DNA from 3 places in the Staphylococcus saccharolyticus genome. Region 3 is predicted to be linked to each of the others. Evidence: predicted binding sites of a transcription regulator. Region 3 holds the regulator's gene; each other region holds the start of a gene.
What was found. Region 3 encodes LexA, which represses DNA repair genes until DNA is damaged. Its sites were predicted from a motif close to CGAACATATGTTCG; they were not measured.

Region 1 (2,282 bases), 470 kb from region 3:
TTTAACATGAGAATATACTTTCTTTAACAAAATTGATTGATATAATAACAATAAGTATATAGAATAACTTCAATTACAAGGAGGTGTCGTGATATGGGCGTACACCAATATTTTAAAAGATTATCAGACTTAGAAAAGTTAATAAGATTACCTGGGAAATTCAAATATTTTGAACACAATGTTGCTGCACATTCATTTAAAGTTACAAAAATTGCTCAATATTTGGCAACAGTTGAAGAATTTCATGGTAATGAAATTAATTGGAAAAGTCTTTATGAAAAAGCGTTAAATCACGATTTCGCAGAAGTTTTCACTGGAGATATTAAAACACCAGTTAAATATGCTAGTGGAGAATTAAAGAAACTTTTTTCTCATGTTGAAGAAGAAATGGTAGAAACATTTATTACTGAAGAAATACCTGTACAATATCAAAGTGTTTATCGCGAACGCCTGCAAGAAGGTAAAGATGATTCATTAGAAGGTCAAATTCTTTCCGTAGCAGATAAAATTGATTTACTCTATGAAACATTTGGTGAAATACAAAAACGTAACCCTGAACCTTTATTTTTCGAGATATATGAAATGAGTCTAGAAACCATTATTCAGTTTGATCACTTAGATTCTGTTAAAGATTTTATTGAAAACGTTATTCCGGAAATGCTGATTGAAAACTTCATTCCTAGAACCGAGTTACGTGAAACAACAATGACAATTTTAAACAGAAGAAATGGGTGAAGATAATGATATGGTACGCATGTGCTGCCTTCTTTCCTTGTATATTGGTCGTATTATTTAGTGTTGTAACAAGAAGTAAATGGATAGGAACAATACTTACGCTTTTATTAATAGGGACTTCTGTTTATAAAGGGTTTTTTCACAATGAATGGATTATATTTTTGGATGTAGTGAGTCTTTTAGCAGGTTATTTAATTATAGATAAATTAGAATTTCATAAGAATCAAGATGATTCGCGTTAGATAGTTGTATAAGTTGAACCATGTATAATCAAATTCATTGAAGCTTTGAGGCGTTTGTTTTATAGTATATTTACACGATAAAGACTTAAATTAATTAACTTTTTAAACAAGCATAGTATGTAGCTATGTTTGTTTTTATTTTTAAAGATTTAATCATAAGCGAACAAATGTTTGTCTTTGGTGATATATATTTGTTAAAATAAAACGTAATAAACACACTAAGCTACAATGAGTTAACTATCATGTTACACTTTTTAAAACGATAAATACTTTAGGAGGCGCATGTCAGAATGGTCGAACACGTTCCATTTAAATTGAATTCTGAATTTGAACCACAGGGTGACCAACCACAAGCTATAAAAAAGATTGTTGATGGTGTAAATAAAGGAAAACGTCATCAAACCTTATTAGGGGCAACAGGTACTGGTAAAACATTCACCATGAGCAATGTTATTAAAGAAGTTGGGAAACCAACGCTTATTATTGCTCATAATAAAACGTTAGCAGGACAACTTTATAGTGAATTTAAAGAGTTTTTCCCTGAAAATAGAGTTGAATATTTCGTAAGCTATTATGATTACTATCAACCTGAAGCTTATGTTCCATCAACTGACACTTTTATTGAGAAAGATGCCTCTATTAATGAAGAAATTGATCAACTTCGACATTCTGCTACAAGTGCTTTGTTTGAACGAGATGATGTCATTATCATTGCAAGTGTAAGTTGTATTTATGGTTTGGGAAATCCAGAAGAATATAAAGATTTAGTTGTTAGTGTGCGTGTTGGTATGGAAATGGATCGAAGTGAATTGTTAAGAAAGTTAGTAGACGTGCAATACACACGAAATGATATAGATTTCCAACGTGGGACTTTCAGAGTAAGAGGTGATGTCGTTGAGATATTTCCTGCCTCAAGAGAAGAAATGTGTATTCGAGTAGAATTTTTTGGAGATGAAATTGATCGTATTAGAGAAGTCAATTATTTAACTGGTGAAGTGATACGTGAACGTGAACACTTTGCTATCTTCCCAGCATCTCACTTCGTAACGCGTGAAGAAAAAATGAAAGTTGCGATTGAACGTATCGAAAAAGAACTAGAAGAACGATTAAAAGAATTACGTGATGATAATAAATTATTAGAAGCACAGAGACTTGAACAACGAACAAATTATGATTTAGAAATGATGAGAGAAATGGGATTTTGCGCAGGAATCGAAAACTATTCTGTTCACTTGACGTTAAGGCCGTTAGGCTCAACTCCTTATACATTGCTTGATTATTTCGGTGATGATTGGCTTGTGATGA
Region 2 (2,282 bases), 540 kb from region 3:
TTCTCTGGCTTTTTACGGTGCATAAAGTTGTACGCCATAACTAGTCCACTTTCATTCATACCATCCATCCTACCTGTTAGAAGTAGGACCAATTTGTGATAAACCACTATTCTTTAAGTCAGTAAAACGATAATGACCAAAATTTAATATCATTTGATTAGTAGGTAAATTGAGAACATCTTGCATTTCTAAAAGTTCTTCCCATATTTTTGGGGCATATACTTGGAAAATGTTATATGTTTCATTCACATCTATATCAAAGCGAGGGTTTCTCTTTTGCCATTCCTTATTTCGATTTTTTAATAATGGCGTTGTTTGAAGCCATTTGGCTGTTTTTACTCCCAAATCATAGTGGGAACCTCGGTGACACATTATATCAGATTGGACTTTTTGCATTTATTTAAACTTCCATCCTTTCTATTTACTATCATTTGAATGTAATATGAAAGTAACTTTCCCTTAATTGAATTATATTCTGATAAATCATACAATCGTATTGTATTTAGAGAATGTTTAAAATCAATGGGAGTGATTACTTTGATGCCATATAGTTATAAAGATCTTTCAGAAAAGTTAAAGTCATGGTGGCTCGGATAATTAGTATTTATTGATGATAAAAATAATTGTAATACTTTGAATAATATATAATTAGCCTCTATCTTTTGTTGTCATATTATCATAATTTCTAATTAAGTTAAGAATAATCAGTGCCAAAATGGGTATATATTTATAGATAAAGATAAGTATGCTATTATTGTGAATTGTAGATATGCATATTAATTTCAGAGGTGAAGAGTAATGTGGAACTTTATTAAAGGTTTATTTAAATTTGTATTTAGTTTATTAGCTATCACTACTGTAGTAGTTGGTATAGGGGTAGTTGCTTTTTCTTATATTTTCAAAAAAGACTTTGAAGATATCGAAAGAAAAACAAAAGAATTTGTTTCCGATATTGAAAATGACAATTAATTAGTGTTTAAATGCTAGTTTGAAATAAAGGTTGGCAATGGCTTGATATTAGTTATTGCCATCTTTTTTATGCAAAAGTAATATCAATAATATCTAAAATTGAAACCTTTTGACGATAAGTTGTATTAGGTTTTATTCCTTCAATTTCGAAGTTCAATGAATCGATGCGATGTATGTTAAGATGAATAAAATTGATATAGCCCTCTTCATAATATTTGATATTAACTGGACGTGATTTCTGAAGAGCTTCATGTAGGTGTATGTTCAATTGAGCAAGTTGGTCATCTGAAAGTACGGGTCTATCAACTTTATTTTGATCCATCATATATTGATGAATTGTTTCAAATTGTTCTGGCAAAGTAGCAAAAAAAACCCATTTAACCATACCACGACCAGTAGGGATGTTCTTATCTAACATTTCGCGTGGAATATTTCGATAATCAGTTTCTTTATTTATTTCCATCATTTTTTAATCACCTCATTTGATATAATTTCATTATACGAACGTTTGTTCTTTTTTTCAATATAAAATTGCTGCCTATATTTTAGATATTGGATTAAGATGTTGTATCAATATTTTTGGGAAGTTATTAGAGTGATTCATCTTTGAGTTTCTTTAAAAAATACATGTTAATCATCGGCAATTATTTTGATTGTCAATAAATAGTACTTAAAGTTAAAATTAAATCTACAAACATGCATAACATGGAGGTTTTAAAATGACAATTGGATACATAGGGTCATATACGAAGAAAAATGGAAAGGGCATCTATCGCTTTGATTTAAATGATGAATTAGGAAAAATTGAAAAAGTTGATATTGGGTATGAAATAGAAGCTTCAACTTACCTTACACGTAATGACAAATTTTTATATGCCATTACTAAGGAAGGGGAAGATTGTGGTGTTGCAAGTTTTAAATTTCAAGGGGAAGGTAAATTAGAATTAATCAATAAATGTTTATCTTCCAAAAACGGCACAGGCTGTTATATTCAAGTGTCTAGTGATGGTAACTATTTATTTGAAGCTGTTTACGGAGCTGGGATTGTACGAATTTATAAATTAAATAAGCATACAGGGGAAATAGAAAAACTTATCGAAGAATTAGCACATAATTATCCTACAGGCCCTCACGAACGCCAAAAATCATCTCATGTTCATTTCTTAAATGAAACACCAGATCAAAAATATATTGTAGCAACTGATTTAGGCACAGATAGAGTTGTAGCATATTCATATGGTGAGGATGGACTTGAAGAATATGCTGTTTCTCAGTTTGAAGAAGCGGATGGACCAAGACATATTACATTTAGT
Region 3 (2,282 bases):
TCCTTCTGTGTCAATGACTTTAGTACTTTCTAATTGTTGTTTAAACCCTTTTCTAAATGAATCTAAATATTGCTTTCTTAATTTAGATTGTTCTTTAGCTTCTTCATTCGTTAACCCTTGTTCTCTTTTTTTTTTAGCTAACTCATTAATTCTCTCTATATTTAAATCTTCTCTAGACATATTAAATCACTTTTCCTTCTATCATTAATTCTTTATTTTAACCAAAATTTACATCTATTAATTCTTGAGTAGAATATATCAAAAAAATGAGCATAACCAAATTGTTACGCTCATTACTATAATCAATCTATAAAATAATTAACAAGACTTAATTTACCAATGCGAACACAGACGTTTTTTCTGTTCGGTATTTTGTTTGTCTTTAAAGTTATCATCTAATTTATTAGTATCTTTCTGATGAATTTCGTGATCAGTCATTTCGTACGTTTGTTCTGATTGGACATTTTGGTTTACACTTAAAAAGAAAGTTAAAAATACTGCGCAAGATAATAATATAATAGCGATATATGTTAAAAATTTTTGTTTATTTATGAATAACATTTATTCTCACTCCTGGAATATTTGTTTGTATAAACAATTTAACAGAACAAACGTTCTCTGTCAATAATAAAACGAACAAATGTTTGTTTCAGATCTCAAATAATGCTATAATAAATTTAAATAATTAAAAGGAGTGCCTACATATGAGAGAACTCACAAAACGTCAAAGTGAAATTTATGATTACATCAAACATATTGTTCAAACTAAGGGATATCCACCAAGTGTAAGGGAAATTGGTGAAGCAGTTGGATTAGCATCAAGTTCAACTGTACATGGTCATCTATCAAGATTAGAAGAAAAAGGTTATATCCGAAGAGATCCTACAAAACCAAGAGCCATTGAAATTGTAAGTGATCAATTAGATGAGGTTAATGTTGAAGAGACTATCCATGTACCTGTTATTGGTAAAGTTACAGCAGGTATTCCCATTACTGCAGTAGAAAACATCGAAGAATATTTTCCATTACCAGAACATCTAACTTCAACTCATAATAGTGATATTTTTATTTTAAATGTAGTTGGCGAAAGTATGATAGAAGCAGGTATTCTAGATGGAGATAAAGTAATTGTACGTAGCCAAAATATAGCTGAAAACGGAGATATTATAGTTGCAATGACTGAAGATGAAGAAGCCACTGTCAAACGTTTTTACAAAGAAAAGAATCGATACCGCTTGCAACCAGAGAATAGTTCAATGGAACCTATTTATTTAGACAACGTCATTGTTGTAGGTAAAGTGATAGGATTATATAGAGAGATGTAACTAGTAACAACAGTTCTCTTTTTAAACATAGACCTCCTTTACTCATATAAATTAGAAGACTCGCTAACCTAAAATTAGCGAGTCTTCTCTTTAATATTCTTTTTTAAAATTTCTTTTACCTTATCTAATACATCTGGATTCTTTTTATTTTTAGTTTTCATGTTATCTACATCCTTACGAGTTAAATATACCCTTCTGTATCATAGATAAACGTTTAACTTGTATAATTTTCAGTACAAAATGGTTGTCTATCATCATTAAAGTCTACACCTAAACCTAAATTTTTAAACTGATGGTTTAAAATGTTCTTTCTATGTTCTAATGAATTCATTAAGCCTTGATGTGCGTATACTGTTAAGCTGACCATAAGCTAAATTTTCAGCGGCTGCATTAAAATCTATGCCGTCTTTTTTAGTCTATCAAATGGTGATCGTCCCTCTTTGTCGTTGTGGTCAAAATAGTTTTTTTCTACCATATTGATACTATGTTTTCTTGCAGTATCTGATACTTGACCTGAATACTTTAGTGTATTTAATCCGTGTTGCTTTCTTTCTGTATTAACTAAATCAAAATCTTGTAATTCAAAGCTTTCTTCAAGTGATTTAGATGGTGGACCATATTGACGCCGTAAACGATTTTCCATATTTTCACTAACTTGTAGCAATGCAGTCACGCCGTTACTTCTATGTTTATCATAAAAAACAGTCGTATAAATGTATCCTTTATGGAAAATGTCATACTCATCGCTTTTGACTTGAAAACGAAATCTACCTTTTTTGATGTAGTCAATGGGCTCTCCTAGTCTGTTTCTAACGACATCTTTAGGTGTTGAGTATTTAATCTTAGATTTTGATGATATCAAATTTTGGTTTGTATATAATGCGTTTACACGATCTTTGATATAGCTAACCATAATAAAATTATTGTAATCTTTATCGTAATACGTATACCAAGTTG

Region 1: a site for LexA is predicted at 1,138-1,151, ahead of uvrB (excinuclease ABC subunit UvrB). Genes of this name have one in related genera too.
Region 2: a site for LexA is predicted at 1,471-1,484, ahead of DYE57_RS04300 (YolD-like family protein). Genes of this name have one in related genera too.

The regions. Positions count from the first base shown of each region.
Region 1 covers NZ_UHDZ01000001.1:1,908,763-1,911,044, reverse strand. Annotated here, with positions in the region: gene DYE57_RS09380 (YfbR-like 5'-deoxynucleotidase) at 94-735, shown strand; gene DYE57_RS09375 (CsbA family protein) at 741-977, shown strand; gene uvrB (excinuclease ABC subunit UvrB) at 1,268-2,282, shown strand, end outside.
Region 2 covers NZ_UHDZ01000001.1:892,574-894,855, forward strand. Annotated here, with positions in the region: partial or broken gene DYE57_RS04290 (C45 family autoproteolytic acyltransferase/hydolase) at 1-396, opposite strand, end outside; gene DYE57_RS04295 (hypothetical protein) at 799-969, shown strand; gene DYE57_RS04300 (YolD-like family protein) at 1,037-1,435, opposite strand; gene pglS (6-phosphogluconolactonase) at 1,689-2,282, shown strand, end outside.
Region 3 covers NZ_UHDZ01000001.1:1,434,551-1,436,832, forward strand. Annotated here, with positions in the region: gene DYE57_RS07065 (DUF896 domain-containing protein) at 1-180, opposite strand, end outside; partial or broken gene sosA (DNA damage-induced cell division inhibitor SosA) at 329-561, opposite strand; gene lexA (transcriptional repressor LexA) at 705-1,325, shown strand; partial or broken gene DYE57_RS07080 (CAP domain-containing protein) at 1,540-2,282, opposite strand, start outside.